DNA from 2 places in the Bacillus sp. FDAARGOS_235 genome. Region 2 is predicted to be linked to the other one. Evidence: a T-box and tRNA genes for the amino acid it is inferred to sense, from the RefSeq annotation. Region 2 holds a T-box; the other holds one or more tRNA genes.
The links. A T-box is a leader RNA that pairs with one kind of tRNA and senses whether it is charged. The one in region 2 lies ahead of alaS (alanine--tRNA ligase), so its partner is inferred to be a tRNA-Ala.

Region 1 (4,279 bases), 1.2 Mb from region 2:
TTCCGCATGGAAGGGCCATCGCTCAACGGATAAAAGCTACCCCGGGGATAACAGGCTTATCTCCCCCAAGAGTCCACATCGACGGGGAGGTTTGGCACCTCGATGTCGGCTCATCGCATCCTGGGGCTGTAGTCGGTCCCAAGGGTTGGGCTGTTCGCCCATTAAAGCGGTACGCGAGCTGGGTTCAGAACGTCGTGAGACAGTTCGGTCCCTATCCGTCGTGGGCGTAGGAAATTTGAGAGGAGCTGTCCTTAGTACGAGAGGACCGGGATGGACGCACCGCTGGTGTACCAGTTGTTCTGCCAAGGGCATAGCTGGGTAGCTATGTGCGGAAGGGATAAGTGCTGAAAGCATCTAAGCATGAAGCCCCCCTCAAGATGAGATTTCCCATAGCGTAAGCTAGTAAGATCCCTGAAAGATGATCAGGTTGATAGGTTCGAGGTGGAAGCATGGTGACATGTGGAGCTGACGAATACTAATAGATCGAGGACTTAACCATATAATATGTAGCAAATGTTATCTAGTTTTGAAGGAATATATATTTAAAATTCCTTTTGACATTCTGAAAAGAATGTGTATAATGATAAAAGTCTGGTAATGATGGCAGAGAGGTCACACCCGTTCCCATACCGAACACGGAAGTTAAGCTCTCTAGCGCCGATGGTAGTTGGGACCTTGTCCCTGTGAGAGTAGGACGTTGCCAGGCTTGTATTATTCCGCAGTAGCTCAGCGGTAGAGCTATCGGCTGTTAACCGATCGGTCGTAGGTTCGATTCCTACCTGCGGAGCCATTATGCTTCCATAGCTCAGCTGGTAGAGTACTTCCATGGTAAGGAAGAGGTCACCGGTTCAACCCCGGTTGGAAGCTTGGAAAAAGTTTTTAAATTTTTGGCCCGTTGGTCAAGTGGTTAAGACACCGCCCTTTCACGGCGGTAACACGGGTTCGAATCCCGTACGGGTCACCACTTTTGGAGGATTAGCTCAGCTGGGAGAGCACCTGCCTTACAAGCAGGGGGTCGGCGGTTCGATCCCGTCATCCTCCACCATATATGTTTAAATGTCGGAGGGGTAGCGAAGTGGCTAAACGCGGCGGACTGTAAATCCGCTCCTTCGGGTTCGGCAGTTCGAATCTGCCCCCCTCCACCATTTTCTTTAAAATAACCTGAGAGGGTTTATTTTTTTGAGAAGATAAGCATACTAGTAAATATTAATGGGCTATAGCCAAGCGGTAAGGCAACGGACTTTGACTCCGTCATGCGCTGGTTCGAATCCAGCTAGCCCAGCCATTTACGAGCCATTAGCTCAGTTGGTAGAGCATCTGACTTTTAATCAGAGGGTCGAAGGTTCGAATCCTTCATGGCTCACCATTTTCGCGGAAGTAGTTCAGTGGTAGAATACAACCTTGCCAAGGTTGGGGTCGCGGGTTCGAATCCCGTCTTCCGCTTTATTACTACGGGGCCTTAGCTCAGCTGGGAGAGCGCCTGCCTTGCACGCAGGAGGTCAGCGGTTCGATCCCGCTAGGCTCCATATAAATAGAGAAAGTGTACATCATATGATGTACGCTTTTTTTGTGTTTAAAAAGACAACTTTCATATTTGTCGTTTAAAATGAAGAAAACGTAAAAATAAAGGATGGGGGATAATTGTGAAAGTTGTCATTGCATCTGATTCATACAAAGAAAGTCTAAAGGCTATAGAAGTATGTGAAGCTATTGAAAGAGGTTTTGGAGCAATTTTTCCTAAAGCAGAGTATGTAAAAATACCAATTGGAGATGGTGGGGAAGGAACTGTTGATTCACTTGTTGATGCCACAGGAGGAAGCGTTGTATCACTTTATGTGACAGGACCGCTTAGAGAAGGCGTACAAGCTTTTTATGGCATTTCTACAGATAAAAAGACAGCGTTTATTGAAATGGCATCGGCATCTGGACTACAACACGTACCGGTTGAAAAGCGAAATCCATTCATTACAACGTCAAAAGGGACAGGAGAGCTTATATTACATGCGCTAGACCAAGGAGTTAAGCATATTATTTTGGGGCTTGGAGGAAGCGCTACAAATGATGGTGGAGCAGGTATGTTATCGGCTTTAGGAGTAAGGTTTATAGATGAAAAGGGTGAAGCAATAGATCCATCTGGAGGAACATTACATTCGATTGTCACGATTGATTTTTCACGAATGGATTCACGCCTAAAGGAGATAACGATAGAAGCGGCGTGTGATGTAAATAATCCATTAGTCGGAATGAGAGGGGCATCTTTCGTGTTTGGTGCTCAAAAGGGTGGGGATGTAGAGATGCTGAAAAGGCTAGATGAGAATTTAAAGCATTATGCGACTATTCTTAAACGATATGTATCTTTGGATGTATCTGAAATACCTGGTGCAGGAGCGGCAGGAGGTATGGGAGCAGCTGTTATTGCAGTGTTAAAGGGGAGCTTACGAAAGGGTATTGAAATTGTATTGGATCATACAAATTTTGATAAGCATATAGAAGATGCGGATTTAATTATAACTGGTGAAGGTAGAATAGATGAACAAACAGCATATGGAAAGGCTCCTGTTGGTGTCGCGGGGCGAGCGAAACGTCTTCATATTCCTGTGATTGCTATAGGAGGATCGGTATCTCCAAATTATCCAGTTGTTTACGAAAAGGGAATCGATGCAGTATTTAGTATTACGCCTTTTCCAATGGCACTAGACGAGGCATATAAGATGGCAAAAGAGAATATTGAAATGACAGCAAGAAATATTGCAGCAGTATGGAAAATTGCATCGAAAAAACACTTCTAAATGTAGAAGTGTTTTTTATTATTATCTAATAATAATGATAGCAGTTGTTTCATTAAGTTAACTTTATACATAAAATGGTCTTAAGATTTGGATTTCAACATAAATATAAGTGAATAAATTGTATATCCATACAGAAAAATGTCGAGTTGAGTCAGAGTATATAAAAGATTTAAAATATTTAGTGAAGGCATAAAAGGGGGATACTATCTATGAAAAAAGAAATCTCAGTTATTGGAGTTCCAATGGATTTAGGACAGATGCGTCGTGGAGTTGATATGGGCCCGAGCGCGATCCGTTATGCAGGGGTAATTGAAAGAATTGAAGAAATTGGATATAACGTTAAAGATATGGGAGATATATGTATAGAGAGAGAAAAAGAAGTTGATGAAAATACAAAATTAAGAAACCTTACACAAGTTGCGACTGTATGTAATGAATTGGCAAGTAAGGTGGATCATATTATAGAAGAAGGTCGTTTTCCACTTGTATTAGGTGGTGACCATAGTATCGCAATTGGTACACTAGCTGGTGTGGCAAAACATTATAAAAATTTAGGTGTTATTTGGTATGATGCACATGGAGATTTAAATACGGAGGAAACTTCACCATCTGGTAATATTCATGGAATGTCACTTGCAGCAAGTTTAGGCTATGGACATCCCACGCTTGTAGACTTATACGAGGCATATCCAAAGGTGAAAAAAGAGAACGTTGTAATTATCGGTGCACGTGCATTGGATGAAGGAGAAAAAGACTTTATTCGCAATGAAGGTATTAAAGTATTCTCAATGCATGAAATTGATCGTATGGGTATGACGGCTGTTATGGAAGAAACAATTGCTTATTTATCTCATACTGATGGTGTACATCTATCATTAGATTTAGATGGTCTTGATCCTCATGATGCACCGGGAGTTGGAACGCCTGTAATTGGTGGTCTATCGTATCGTGAAAGTCATTTAGCGATGGAAATGTTAGCGGAAGCTGATATTGTTACATCTGCTGAGTTTGTTGAAGTAAATACGATTTTAGATGAGAGAAATAGAACGGCAACAACTGCGGTTGCTTTAATGGGTTCTTTATTCGGTGAAAAACTAAAATAAATGTAAGAAAAGCAACTGAGAAGTTGCTTTTTTTATTTGAAAATAGACGTATAATAATGATTTATATTATACTGTACGATAAGATTGTTTGACATCTTACCAATTTGATCTAAAGGGGGTTGTTTGTAATTGTCGTTTGTTTCATGTATGGTATAATTAACTAGTTGTTGGAAATACATACAGATAGAGCATAAAACAATATTTCAATATATGGATAGAATTGCTCGTAAGTAGGAGGAAGGGTTAGCATGCCTTTTGAAGATACGACCATTTTGAAATATCTTAGTACGGTATTAGATATTGCCGTTGTATGGTTTATTATATATAAGCTAATTCTTATAATCCGAGGGACAAAAGCTGTTCAACTTTTAAAGGGGATTACAGTTA
Region 2 (4,279 bases):
AGCAACGATTTTGAAAATACCGATAGAAGCTGTGTTATCAACGTGACAACCACCGCAAAGCTCTAAGCTGTAATCGCCTACTTGTACAACGCGTACAACATCACCGTATTTTTCACCGAATAATGCCATTGCACCCATTTCTTTCGCTTCTTCGATTGATTTTTGAGAAATCTCAACGTTAATACTTTCCCAAATTTTCTCGTTTACGATACGCTCAATTTTTTCTAATTCGTCAGCTTGTACTTGACCGAAGTGAGAGAAGTCAAAGCGTAAACGTTCAGAAGTTACAAGAGAACCTGCTTGGTTAACATGCGTTCCAAGTACATCTTTTAACGCTTGGTGTAGTAAGTGAGTTGCTGTATGGTTTTTCACAACGCTACTACGGTTTTTCGTATCGATAACAGCTTTTACAGCCGCACCTTTCGTTAATGTACCTTCTTCCACAACTACTTTGTGTAAGTTTTGACCATTTGGTGCTTTTTGTACATCTTTTACAACAACTTTCACGCCATCAGCAAGAAGGTAACCACGGTCTGCAATTTGTCCGCCGCTCTCAGCATAGAATGGTGTTACATCAAGCATTAACTGTCCTTCTTCACCTGCTTGTAAGCTATCTGTATACTCACCGTTTTTCACAAGTGCAACAATGTTACTTTCTGTTGCAACTGTACCGTAACCAACGAATTCGCTCGCTACTTTAACTTCACCAAGTACACCGCCTTGAACTTGCATAGAATCAACGTCTTGACGAGCAGCACGTGCACGCTCACGTTGTTTTTCCATTTCAGCTTCAAAACCTTTATGGTCAACTGTCATACCAGCTTCTTCTGCATATTCTTCTGTTAATTCAATTGGGAAACCGTACGTGTCGTATAAACGGAACGCATCTACGCCAGAAATAACAGTTGTTTTTTCTTCTTTCGCTTTTGCAATAACTTCAGCTAAAATTGCTTCACCATCATGAAGTGTTTCGTGGAAGCGTTCTTCTTCATTTTTCACAACTTTTGCGATGAAATCTTTCTTTTCCAGTACTTCTGGATAGAAGTCTTTCATTACTTCTCCAACAACCGGTACTAATTCAAACATGAATGGACGGTTGATGTTTAATTTCTTAGAATAACGAACAGCACGGCGTAATAAACGACGTAATACATAACCACGGCCTTCGTTAGATGGAAGAGCACCGTCACCAACAGCGAATGTTACTGTACGAATATGGTCAGCAATGACTTTAAACGCCATATCTTTTTCTAAGTCTCCATTACGATACTTCTCACCAGAAATTGATTCTGTTGCACCAATCATTGGCATGAATAGATCCGTATCAAAGTTCGTAGGTACATCTTGAACGATAGATGTCATACGCTCTAGACCCATCCCTGTATCAATGTTCTTCTTAGGAAGTGGTGTATATGAACCGTCTGGATTATGGTTAAATTGAGAGAATACAAGGTTCCATACTTCTAAGTAACGCTCGTTTTCTCCGCCCGGATATAATTCTGGGTCACTAAAGTCATTACCGTAAGCTTCCCCGCGATCATAGAAAATCTCTGTATTCGGTCCACTTGGTCCTTCACCGATATCCCAGAAGTTTTCTTCTAAGCGGATGATGCGCTCTTTTGGAACACCCATTTTCTCATTCCAAATTGTAAATGCTTCTTCATCTTCCGGATGGATTGTAACTGATAGTAATTCTTTATCGAATCCAATCCACTTGTCGCTCGTTAAAAATTCCCAAGCCCAAGTAATTGCTTCTTCTTTGAAGTAATCACCGATCGAGAAGTTCCCTAACATTTCAAAGAATGTATGGTGACGAGCTGTTTTCCCTACGTTTTCAATATCGTTTGTACGAATTGATTTTTGAGCATTTGTAATACGTGGATTTTGCGGGATTACGCGTCCATCAAAATATTTTTTTAATGTTGCTACACCACTGTTAATCCATAGAAGAGATGGATCTTCATGTGGAACTAGTGATGCACTAGGTTCTACTGCATGTCCTTTTTCTTGGAAAAAGTCTAAAAACATTTGACGAATTTGTGCGCCTGTTAGTTGTTTCATTGTATTTTCCTCCTTAAATATAAAAAACTCCCGCCCCTATAAAAGGGACGAGAGTTAACTCGCGATACCACCCTAATTATGAATTGATTATTATAACAATCAATTCATCACCTCATGGTGCCGTAACGTGGCAAGACGGCAGTGATTAGCTGCTCTCAGGATTAGCTTTCTGTTACCCTTCATTTAAAGCTCCTTTCAGCCAGTGGAAGCTTCTCTCTACAAATGGACTGTAACGTACTTGTTCCGTCATTGATTTAATGTATTATATGACTAAATATAATAGAATTCTCTTAAGTTTGTCAATGTAGATAATCATTTATATTGTATCAATTGTTTATTACTCATAGTTATTCTACTATTCATTCTTAACAGCCTTTCAATATATTATGCATTTATTACTAAATAGGAATCTCCTCACAAAAAATACTTTATACAAACTTCTAAATATTACATTATTTGTTATAATTAAATTATTAACAATAAAGGAGCGATTACAATGACAACTTTATTGAATCAAGCTAGAGAAATGTTAACAACTGATGAAAAAATTCTTTTTTATGCAGCATGTTCATTAGACATATTTATTTATCGTTCCGTCGCAAGGCCAGGCCTATTGATTTTAACGGACAAAAGGCTATTCTTTTATGGACCAGATGTAAGTAAGAATCCAATATTTGAAGAGTACTCTTTCGCAAAAATTTCTAATCTAAAAGAACAAAAGCGCCTTTTCAGCAATCAAATTGTATTTATGTATGATACGGAATGGAAAAGAATAAAACATATTCAAACAACTGATGTGAGCTCTTTTGTTCAAAAAATAAAAAATCAGCTCCCTAAATAATCATATGATTAGCCCTCTATTTTTTAAATAGAGGGCTTCATTTTAAACATCTTCTCTTTTCCAAAGAGGCCTCACATGAACAATCACTGTACGAATAACTGCTAAAATCGGAACCGATATTAGCAATCCTACAATCCCGGCTATCTCTCCTCCAACTAGTAAGGCAAGCATAATAATAACGGGGTGCATACGAAGCGACTTACCAACGATGTAAGGCGATAAAATGTTACTTTCCAAAAATTGCAAAATAACAATTGTAATCCCCGCCTTAATGAGTAAACTCGTTGATACCGTTGCCGCAATCATCAACGTGGGAATCGCCCCTAAAATAGGACCAAAGTATGGGATTATATCCGTTACCCCAATAATAATGCCGAGCAGCAATGGATACTTCATACCGATAAACCAAAAAGAAAGAACAGATACTCCCCCTAATACTAAGCAAACAAATAACTGTCCTCGAATATAACTTCCGAGTGATTTATCAATTTCTTTCGCAAGCATTTGACCCGTACTACGCCACTTACTCGGAACTAGTTTCCAAAAGATATGATAAAACTCACCGTAATCTTTTAATATGTAAAATACAATGAACGGAATCAAGAAAATAATGAGCAATGAATCCAGTACACCACGGGCTGTGCTCATAACTTTATTTAAAAGCGTTTGTATCTTCATTTCTACACCAACGAAAATTTGCTTTACCTTTTCATGAATAAATGATGGGAAATTCGCTGTTTGTTCTGTAACGCCATCCATCCAAGAATCATACATTTTTGTGAACTGCGGAAATTGTTCATTAATTTCTTGTAACTGTTTAATAACAACTGGCGTTCCTTTATAAATCCCATAGCCAATCCCGCCAAAGAACAGGATGTAAATGAGCAAAATAGCGAGTGTGCGCGGCATCCCTTCCTTATGAATTTTTTCAATTAAAGGATGCAATAAATACGCAATAAAACAAGCGATAAGAAACGGTGTAATCGCCACTTTACATACAAAAATAATCGGCGCCCATAGTGGCTTGATCTTTAAGAAGACAAGCAAACAAAGAAATACAAGTAACAATAATCCTAAACGGTATATCCAAATGATTTTAAGATTCTTCACACGAAAAACCTCCTCCACCTTTATTTTGAAAATAAATAGGGTAGGTTATGTGCAAAACTTTTAAAATCTTTTCATACAGACCATACTGTTTTGTAAAGACGTACATATACATAACATAACAAGGACAACCATCCCTGAGAATGCAGCATGAAACAATATAATCAGGAGGACTCATAATGGTTTTATTTATGCTCGTATTATCAGCACTTTTTATGATTCTTGAATGGGTTTGTATCGGATTTGGTATTTGGAAAGGTTTCTTTATTC

Region 1: it encodes a tRNA-Ala, which carries the amino acid that the T-box ahead of alaS (alanine--tRNA ligase) is inferred to sense. The anticodon was not compared.

The regions. Positions count from the first base shown of each region.
Region 1 covers NZ_CP020437.2:2,768,024-2,772,302, reverse strand. The annotation lists rRNA gene A6J74_RS16115 (23S ribosomal RNA) at 1-499, shown strand, start outside; rRNA gene rrf (5S ribosomal RNA) at 591-706, shown strand; tRNA gene A6J74_RS16105 (tRNA-Asn) at 716-790, shown strand; tRNA gene A6J74_RS16100 (tRNA-Thr) at 795-867, shown strand; tRNA gene A6J74_RS16095 (tRNA-Glu) at 890-964, shown strand; tRNA gene A6J74_RS16090 (tRNA-Val) at 970-1,045, shown strand; tRNA gene A6J74_RS16085 (tRNA-Tyr) at 1,062-1,145, shown strand; tRNA gene A6J74_RS16080 (tRNA-Gln) at 1,211-1,285, shown strand; tRNA gene A6J74_RS16075 (tRNA-Lys) at 1,291-1,366, shown strand; tRNA gene A6J74_RS16070 (tRNA-Gly) at 1,372-1,443, shown strand; tRNA gene A6J74_RS16065 (tRNA-Ala) at 1,454-1,526, shown strand; gene A6J74_RS16060 (glycerate kinase) at 1,644-2,789, shown strand; gene rocF (arginase) at 2,999-3,892, shown strand; gene cdaA (diadenylate cyclase CdaA) at 4,141-4,279, shown strand, end outside.
Region 2 covers NZ_CP020437.2:3,946,090-3,950,368, reverse strand. The annotation lists gene alaS (alanine--tRNA ligase) at 1-2,061, opposite strand, end outside; T-box leader at 2,102-2,320, opposite strand; gene A6J74_RS22530 (PH domain-containing protein) at 2,558-2,902, shown strand; gene A6J74_RS22525 (AI-2E family transporter) at 2,945-4,012, opposite strand; gene A6J74_RS22520 (hypothetical protein) at 4,189-4,279, shown strand, end outside.